One region of the Amycolatopsis sp. NPDC006125 genome, then DNA from elsewhere that is predicted to be linked to it. Evidence: riboswitches for the same ligand, from Rfam matches in the RefSeq annotation. Region 1 holds a riboswitch; the other holds the start of a gene.
The links. A riboswitch is a leader RNA that binds a small molecule or an ion and turns the genes downstream of it on or off. The one in region 1 is predicted to bind S-adenosylhomocysteine.
Positions count from the first base shown of each region.

Region 2: another riboswitch for S-adenosylhomocysteine. It lies ahead of metH (methionine synthase); the one in region 1 lies ahead of ABZ193_RS33805 (MOSC domain-containing protein).

Region 1 is NZ_JBEXTZ010000091.1:11,293-15,653, reverse strand. Features, by position in the region: gene ABZ193_RS33815 (methyltransferase domain-containing protein) at 1-765, shown strand, start outside; gene ABZ193_RS33810 (sulfite exporter TauE/SafE family protein) at 867-1,643, shown strand; S-adenosyl-L-homocysteine riboswitch at 1,663-1,738, shown strand; gene ABZ193_RS33805 (MOSC domain-containing protein) at 1,752-2,384, shown strand; cobalamin riboswitch at 2,413-2,535, shown strand; gene ABZ193_RS33800 (ABC transporter substrate-binding protein) at 2,608-3,603, shown strand; gene ABZ193_RS33795 (iron chelate uptake ABC transporter family permease subunit) at 3,600-4,361, shown strand, end outside.
Region 2 is NZ_JBEXTZ010000065.1:34,544-38,904, forward strand. Features, by position in the region: gene ABZ193_RS28450 (hypothetical protein) at 361-2,019, shown strand; S-adenosyl-L-homocysteine riboswitch at 2,079-2,156, shown strand; gene metH (methionine synthase) at 2,172-4,361, shown strand, end outside.

The sequences.
Region 1 (4,361 bases):
GACCACGCCGAGCACTACGACGCGATGCTCGCGCACCTGACCCCGCACCTCCTCGACGCCGCCCGCATCGAGCCGGGCGAGCGGGTCCTCGACATCGGCTGCGGCTGCGGCACCACCACGCTGCTCGCGGCCGGGCGGGGCGCGACCGTCCTCGGCGCGGACCTGTCCGGCCCGATGCTCGCCGTGGCGCGGGAGCGTGCCGCCGGGCTCGAGGGGGTGCGGTTCGAGCAGACCGACGTGCAGGTCCACGACTTCGGTGCGGCCTCGTTCGACCTCGCGCTCAGCCGGTTCGGCGTGATGTTCTTCGACGACCCGCTCGCCGCCTTCACCAACGTCGCGCGGGCGCTGCGGCCCGGCGGGCGGCTGGCGTTCCTGTGCTGGCAGGACGTGCGCGAGAACGAGCACCGGGTGCTGGCGCTGGACGCGGTCGCCCCGCACGTCGACACCGCCGACGCCGTCCCGCCCGGCCCCGGCCCGTTCTCGTTCGCCCAGCCGGGCTACCTGCGCGAGCTGCTGACCGGCGCGGGGCTGACCGGGATCGCCGTGGACGACGTGCGGGCGCCGGTCCGGCTCGGCGCCGACGCCACGTCGGCGGCCGATTTCCTGCGCCGCGGCGCGATGCTGCGGACGATCTTCGAGCGGTACCCGGCGGAAACGGTCGAGCGGGCGGTCGCCGCGCTGACCGAGGCCCTCGTCCCGCACGAGACGCCCGACGGCGTGCTGCTGGGCGCGGCTGCCTGGCTCGTCACCGCGCGCCGGCCGTGACGGAGTCCCTTCTGGACAGCGCACTCTGATTCCACAGTGGAGGAGTGGGGTTCGTCTCGCACGGCCGGAAAACGATTGCTCCTGCGGTAAATTGGCGCAACGTGCCCGCTGAACCGCTGCTCACCCTCGGCCCGTGGCAACTGCTGTTCCTCGTGGTGGCCGGGGTCGGGGCGGGCCTGACCGGTTCGATCGCGGGGCTCGCGTCGCTGGTGTCCTACCCGGCGCTGCTGGCGATCGGTGTGCCGCCGGTCACCGCGAACGTGACCAACACCGTCGCGTTGATGGGCAACACGGTCGGCTCGGCGGCCGGTTCGCGTCCCGAGTTGCGCGGGCAGCGCGCCCGGTTGCTGCGGCTGTGCGCGATCACGGCGGTCGGCGGCGCGGCGGGCAGCGCGCTGCTGCTGCTCACTCCGGAGGGCACGTTCGCCTACATCGTCCCGTTCCTGATCGGCGGCGCGTCGATTCTCCTGCTGTTCTCCCCGCGCCTGGCCGAACGCGCCGGCCGTGGTGACGGCGGGCTGACCGCGGGCACCGCCACGGGCGCGTTCCTGGTCGCGATCTACGGCGGCTACTTCGGCGCGGCGGCCGGGGTGATCATGCTGGCGCTGCTGTCCGCGGCCTGGGCGCAGCCGCTGGCCAGGACGAACGCGGCGAAGAACATCGTCACCGGTGCGGCCAACCTGGTGGCCGCCGTGGTGTTCGCGTTCACCGGCTCGGTGCTCTGGCCCGCGGCGGCGGCCCTGTGCCTCGGTCTGGTCGCCGGATCCTTCGTGGGGCCCGCGGTGGTCCGCCGCCTGCCCGCGGCGCCACTCCGGGTCGCGATCGCGCTGGCGGGCATGGGCCTGGCCGTCACGCTGGCCTGGCAGGCCTGGAACTAGAAGTGCTACCTTCGCGGGCGGTGCCGAGGGGCGCTGCGACGGGCCCGGCCCGCCACGCTCGGCACCGTCTCCTGCAGCAAGGGCGCCTTCTCACCCGAGGAGGCGCAGATGCTCGTCGGACACCTCGCCGCGATCTTCCGCTACCCGGTCAAGTCCATGGCCGCGCAACCGCTGGACGAGGCCGCCGTCTCCTGGCACGGCCTCGACGGTGACCGGCGCTGGGCGTTCGTCCGGCCGGGCCAGGAGGCGAACGGCTTCCCCTGGCTCACCATCCGCAGGCGCAACGACCTGGTCCGCTACCAGGTCGTCGGCGAGTCCCAGGTCCGCACCCCGGACGGCCGCCTGCACGACGTCACCGATCCCGCGCTCGCGGCGGAGCTCGGCGCCGCGAGCGTCCAGAAACTGGACCGCGGCACCTTCGACAGCGCGCCGTTGTCCCTGATCACCACCCGCAGTGCCGGCGCCGAGCCGCTGCGCTTCCGCCCCAACCTCCTCGTCGACACCGACGTGCCCGAGGAGGACTGGATCGGCCGCACGCTCCGCATCGGCGCCACCCGCATCCGGGTCGACCGCCGCGACCGGCGCTGCGTCGTCGTCAACGTCGATCCGCGCACCGGCCGGCGCGACCCGGCCGTCCTGCGCCGCATCGCGCGTGAGCACGACGTGTGCCTCGGCGTCTACGGGTCCACTGTGGAACCCGGCACGGTCGGGGTCGGGGACGAGGTCGTCGTGGTAGCGTGAGCCCGCCAGTCGTGCCCCGCGAGGGGCCAGGGAATCCGGTGCGAATCCGGAACTGACGCGCAGCGGTGAGCGGCGACGGGCGGGACAACGGCCACTGGACCACGCGGTCCGGGAAGGCGTTCCGCCCGGACGACCCCGAGTCCGAAGACCTGCTGGCACCCCCGCCACGGGGGAGACCGCCGGACCGGGCTCCGCGCATGAGCCCTCGACGCTAGGGGCCGCTGTGCGCCGATCGATCACCTTCCCGCTCCTCGCCGCCGTGCTGGCGCTGACCGGGTGCGCGAGCGCCACCCCCTCCGGAGACACCGCCGCCGTGGCCGTCGACAACTGCGGCCACCAGGTCCGCGTGCCGGAACCGCCGCGGCGGGCGGTCGCGCTCAACCAGGGCGCGGCGGAGATCATGCTGTCCCTCGGCCTCGCCGACCGCATGGCGGGCACCGCCACCTGGACCGATCCCGTGCTGCCGCACCTGGCCGCGGACAACGCGAAGGTGCCCCGGCTCGCCGAGAACTACCCGTCGTTCGAGACCGTGCTCGCCACCGAGCCGGACTTCGTCGCCGCCTCGTTCGGCGCCATCCTCGGCAAGGGCGGCGTCGCCACCCTCGAGCAGTTCGAGCAGCTCGGGGTGCCCGCCTACCTGTCGCCGACCGAGTGCGCCAAGGACACCAGCGGCGGCGGTGACGGCGCGCGCACCGAGACGCTGACCATGGACGCCGTCTACACCGAGATCCGCGACCTCGCGCGGATCTTCGGCGTCGAGGACCGCGGCGAACAGCTGGTCACCAGCCTGCGGGAACGGATGCGCGCGGTCGCGGGCGCAGGCGCGAACGCCCGGCTGATGTTCTGGTTCGCCAACTCCGAGGCCCCCTACCTGGCGGGTTGCTGCGGCGCGCCCGGCATCATCACGACGACCGTCGGCGCCCGCAACGTCTTCGACGACACGCGCGAGGAGTGGCCGCAGATCAACTGGGAGACGGTCGCCGAACGCGACCCGGACGTGATCGTCCTCGGCGACCTGACCCGCCGTTCGCAGACCGCGGAGAACGCGGCCGCCAAGATCGCGTTCCTGGAGTCGCACCCGGTGACCCGCGACCTGGCCGCGGTGCGGAACAAGCGGTACGTGCTGCTGTCCGGGCAGGCGATGAACCCGACGCTGCGCACCGTGGACGGCGCCGAGCAGGTCGCCGCGGCGCTGCGCGGGTTCGGGTTCGCCGGGTGACGCGCACCGCGCGCGTCCTGCCGCTGTGCGCCGGGGGCCTCGCGCTGCTCGTGGTGTCGGTGGCCGTCGCGGTGACGATCGGCCCGGCCGGGATCGGCGTGGGCGACGTCTACGCCACCGTCCTGGCCCACCTCGGTCTCGGGGAGCCGGTGCTCTCGCCGGTCCGCGACGGGATCGTGTGGCACCTGCGGATCCCGCGCGCCCTGCTCGCCGCCGTGTGCGGCGCGGGTCTGGCGGTGTGCGGGGCGGTCATGCAGTCGCTGCTGCGCAACCCGCTGGCCGACCCGTTCGTGCTCGGGGTGTCCTCGGGCGCGTCGACCGGCGCCGTGCTGGTCGTGGTGCTCGGGGTCGGCGGGGGAGTGGTGTCGTTGTCCGCTGGGGCGTTCGCCGGGGCGGTGGTGTCGTTCGGGCTCGTGCTGCTGCTCAGCCAGACGCTGGGCGGCACCACCGAGCGCGTGGTGCTGTCCGGGGTCGCGGCGATGCAGTTGTTCTCCGCGCTGACCTCGTTCGTCGTGCTGACGGCCGGGGACGCGGAAACGACGCGGGGCGTGTTGTTCTGGCTGCTCGGGTCGTTCAGCAGCGCGTCGTGGTCCGAGGTCGGCGTGTGCGCCGCGGTGCTGGTCGTCGCGCTGCTGGTGTGCTTCGGCCACGCCCGGACGCTCGACGTGCTCGCCTACGGACAGGACCTCGCCGCGGCGCTCGGGGTCGCGCTGACGCGGACGCGGATCGTGCTGATGTGCGTCACCGCGCTGCTGACG
Region 2 (4,361 bases), on a different contig from region 1:
GGGGCACCGCACGGCGGGGAAAGCGGGTTCCGTCGGGGGATGGCGCCCGCGGGAGGTCGATGCCCGGCCGGTCGGGGCCACAGGGCAGGCGGTCTCCGACGGCGGGCCGGCTTGGGGAAGCCGGCCCGCCGTTCTTTGTTCCGCGCTGTGACCGGCAGCCGCGGTGCTGGGCGATCTGCCCGGCGAGCGCCCCGGTGACCCCGGGGCCGCCGCGCCGTCACCCGCATCCGGTCTTCTCGCCCGTTCGCCGATCGGGGTTCCCGCCTGGTGCCAACCACGACGCGTCGATTCCGCATCGCGGTGACAAGTTCCGCGCCGGCCGTTGCCGCGCCCGCCGCCGGGCTCCTAGCCTCGCGTTTCGTGCGATTTCCCCTGGTTGTGGCCGCGACGCTGCTCATCTCGTCCGTGCCGGGAATCACCGCCGCGGCGGCGGCCGACCGGACGGAGGCACCGGTCGTGACGAGCTCGCCGGTCACCACGGTCGCCGAGTCGGTGGTGCGGGTGCGGGTGCCGCTGCCGGATTCGGCCGGCCCGCACCCGGAGGCGTGCGACTGGCTGTCCTACCTGCGGTACCGCGATGCCGCCGGTCCCGCCGACGCCGCGCGGGCGGACCGGATCCTGATCGCCCAGCCCGGGGTGCTCGAAGGCGCCGGGGCGTTCGACAACCTGGCCCGCCACACCGTGCGGAACGCCGCGCGGCAAGGGCGGCACATCGAGTTCTGGGCCCTGGACCGGCGGTCGAACTGCCTGGAGGACCACACCGGGCTCGCGGCCGGGCTCGCGGCCCGCGACCCGCACGTCGCCGTCGACTACTACTACCGCGGCGCCGAGGTCGACGGCAGGCGGTTCGCCGGCTACCTCGGCAACGACCGCCTGGGCTGGCTCGCGCACCTCGGGCTGGAGCAGACGCTGCGCGACCAGTACGACCTGATGGTCCGCGAGCTGCCCGACCCGGCCGTGCGGGCGTCGAAGGTGCTGTGCGGCGGGCACTCGTTGGGCGGGACGCTCACCGGGTTCTTCGCGTCGTGGGACTTCGACGGCACACCCGGTCACACGCAGTGCGCCGGCTACTTCGCGCTCGACTCGGCGATCTCCACGTCGCTGGGCTCGCTCAGCGGGTTGCCGGACGCGATCGGCGCCGACGACCTCGGCTACGCCGCGACGCACGCCGGGCTGGCGTCCGGGCTGCTGCCGCGGGCGCTGAACCTGCCGGTGCTGATCAACGCGGAGACGATGAACCTGCTCGGGGTGGCCGGGCTGGCCGCCGACGTCGACCCGGACGGGCCGTCGGACCTGGCGTCCTACCTCCCGTCGAACGCGAACCTGGAGACCACCGACCGGCTGCTGTTCTCGCGGGACGCGGTGGCGTTCGCGACCGGGATCCCGTCGATCTGGGACTTCGCCATCACGAACGCGACCGCGCTGGGCGCGCTGCTCGACGACAACTCGCAGCCGCTGGCGTTCCTGCAGGCCAGCACAGGCTTCTTTGGCGGCGGTCCGGTGGCGGACAAGGACTTCCCGCTGCCGCACGAGCCGGCCGGGACGACCGGCGCGCTCGGCGTCGACCCGCTGGCCGTGCCGGTGGACCCGTCCGCGGATTACACGTGGCGCGACTACGACGACATCGACGCCACCGTGGCGCGCGACCGCCATGGCGCGCCGTTCACCACCCCGGCGAAGGAGGTCACCGCGATCGCCGACCTGGCCCGCAGCCTCGCCGAGCACCCGCTGGACTTCACCGAGCAGTACTTCCCGTCGAAGCTGGTGACCGACATCAGCCAGGCCGGCGCGGCGGAGATCCGCGCCCACGTGCGGCACCCCGAGGGCATCACGGCGCACCCCACGATCAACCTCCTCGCCGGCGACGGCCTGATCGCGCCCCGCGGCGAGCCTGCGACGGGGGAGACCGTGCTGGCGCCCGGGTACCAGCACCTGGACGTCCTCACCGCGGCGGCGCGCCGGAACACCGGCGAAGCCGAACCGGTGGCGGCGAACCTGACGCGCTTCGCTCTCGGCTGACGGTCCACATCGCGGGAACGGTTTTGGTGCCGCGGAGGGGCGTCCAGTACTGTGTTCGCCAGGCCGAGAGGCGCTGCAACGGACCCAGGTCCGCCACGCTCGGCCCCCGTGAACCGCAACAAGGGCGCCTCCCGACAGTTGGGAGGGCGCCGGTGGACACGACGAAGGCTCTGCGGGAGATCCTGAGCGACCGGGTGGCCGTCCTCGACGGCGCCTGGGGCACGATGCTGCAGGGCGCGGGCCTCACCCCGGCCGACTACCGCGGCGACGTGATCGGCGACCACCCTCAGGACGTCACCGGCGACCCGGACCTGCTCAACCTCACGCGCCCCGACCTGATCCTCGACGTGCACCGGCAGTACCTCGCCGCGGGCGCGGACATCACCACGACCAACACGTTCACCGCGACGAGCATCGGCCAGGCCGACTACGGCCTGCAGCACCTCGTCCGCGAGATGAACGTGCGCGGCGCCCAGCTGGCCCGCCAGGCCGCCGACGAAGCAGGCGGCAGGTTCGTGGCCGGCTCCATCGGGCCGCTGAACGTCACCCTGTCCCTCTCCCCGAAGGTCGACGAGCCCGCCTACCGCGCGGTCACCTTCGACGAGGTCCGCGGCGCCTACGCCGAGCAGATCGCCGCACTGGCCGAGGGCGGCGTCGACCTGCTGCTCATCGAGACGATCTTCGACACCCTCAACGCGAAGGCCGCCATCGCCGCGGCCCGCGACGTCGCCCCGCACCTGCCGCTGTGGATCTCGGTGACGATCGTCGACCTGTCCGGCCGCACCCTGTCCGGCCAGACCGTCGAGGCGTTCTGGAGCGCGATCGAGCACGCCCACCCGCTGGTCGTGGGCGTGAACTGCTCGCTGGGCGCCGAGGAAATGCGCCCGCACGTCGAGCAGCTGTCCCGCCTGGCGGGCACCTACGTCGCCTGCCACCCCAACGCCGGCCTGCCCAACGCCTTCGGCGGCTACGACCAGACTCCGGACGAGACCGCCCGCATGCTGGGCGAGTTCGCCGGCAGCGGCATGGTCAACATCGTCGGCGGCTGCTGCGGCACCGGCCCCGAGCACATCGCCAAGATCGCCCAGGCGGTGTCCGGCGCGGCCCCGCGCGAGGTGCCGCCGCCGCGCACCAGCACCCGGTTCAGCGGGCTGGAGCCGTTCGAGATCGGCGCCGACACCGGGTTCGTGATGATCGGCGAGCGCACCAACGTCACCGGCTCGGCCAAGTTCCGGCGGCTGATCGAGTCCGGCGACTACCAGGCCGCCGTCGACGTCGCGCTGGACCAGGTCCGCGGCGGCGCCAACCTGCTCGACGTCAACATGGACGCCGACCTGCTCGACTCCGAGCACGCGATGACGACGTTCCTCAACCTGATCGCCACCGAACCGGAGGTGGCCCGCATCCCGATCATGGTCGACAGCTCGCGGTGGAGCGTGCTGGAGGCCGGGCTCAAGTGCGTGCAGGGCAAGGGCGTGGTCAACTCGATCAGCCTCAAGGAGGGCGAGGAGCAGTTCCTGCGCCAGGCCCGCCGCATCCGCGACTACGGCGCCGGTGTCGTCGTGATGGCCTTCGACGAGAAGGGCCAGGCCGACACCACCGAGCGCAAGGTGGAGATCTGCGCCCGCGCCTACGACCTGCTCACGCGCGAGGCCGGGTTCCCGCCCGAGGACATCGTGTTCGACCCCAACGTGCTGGCCGTCGCGACCGGCATCGCCGAGCACAACGGCTACGCCAAGGCGTTCATCGAGGCGCTGCCGCTGATCAAGCAGCGCTGCCCGGGCGCGCGCACCAGCGGCGGCATCTCGAACCTGTCGTTCTCCTTCCGCGGCAACGACGTCGTGCGCGAGGCGATGCACTCGGCGTTCCTGTTCCACGCGGTGCGCGCCGGGCTGGACATGGGCATCGTCAACGCCGGCCAGCTCACCGTCTACGAGGACATCCCCGCCGACCTGCTGGAACTGGTCGAGGACGTGCTGTTCGACCGCCGCGAGGACGCCACCGACCGGCTGGTCGAGTTCGCCGAGACGGTCCGCGGCCAGGGCCGCAAGCGGGTGGTGGACCTGTCGTGGCGCGAGGCGCCGGTGGCCGAGCGGCTGCGGCACGCGCTGGTGCACGGCATCGTCGACTACATCGAGGACGACACCGAGGAGGCGCGGCAGAACTTCGCGCGGCCGCTGGAGGTCATCGAGGGCCCGCTGATGGACGGCATGAAGACCGTCGGCGACCTGTTCGGCTCGGGCAAGATGTTCCTGCCGCAGGTGGTCAAGAGCGCGCGCGTGATGAAGCGGTCGGTGGCCTACCTCGAGCCGTTCATGGAGGCCGAGAAGGAGGAGCTGCGC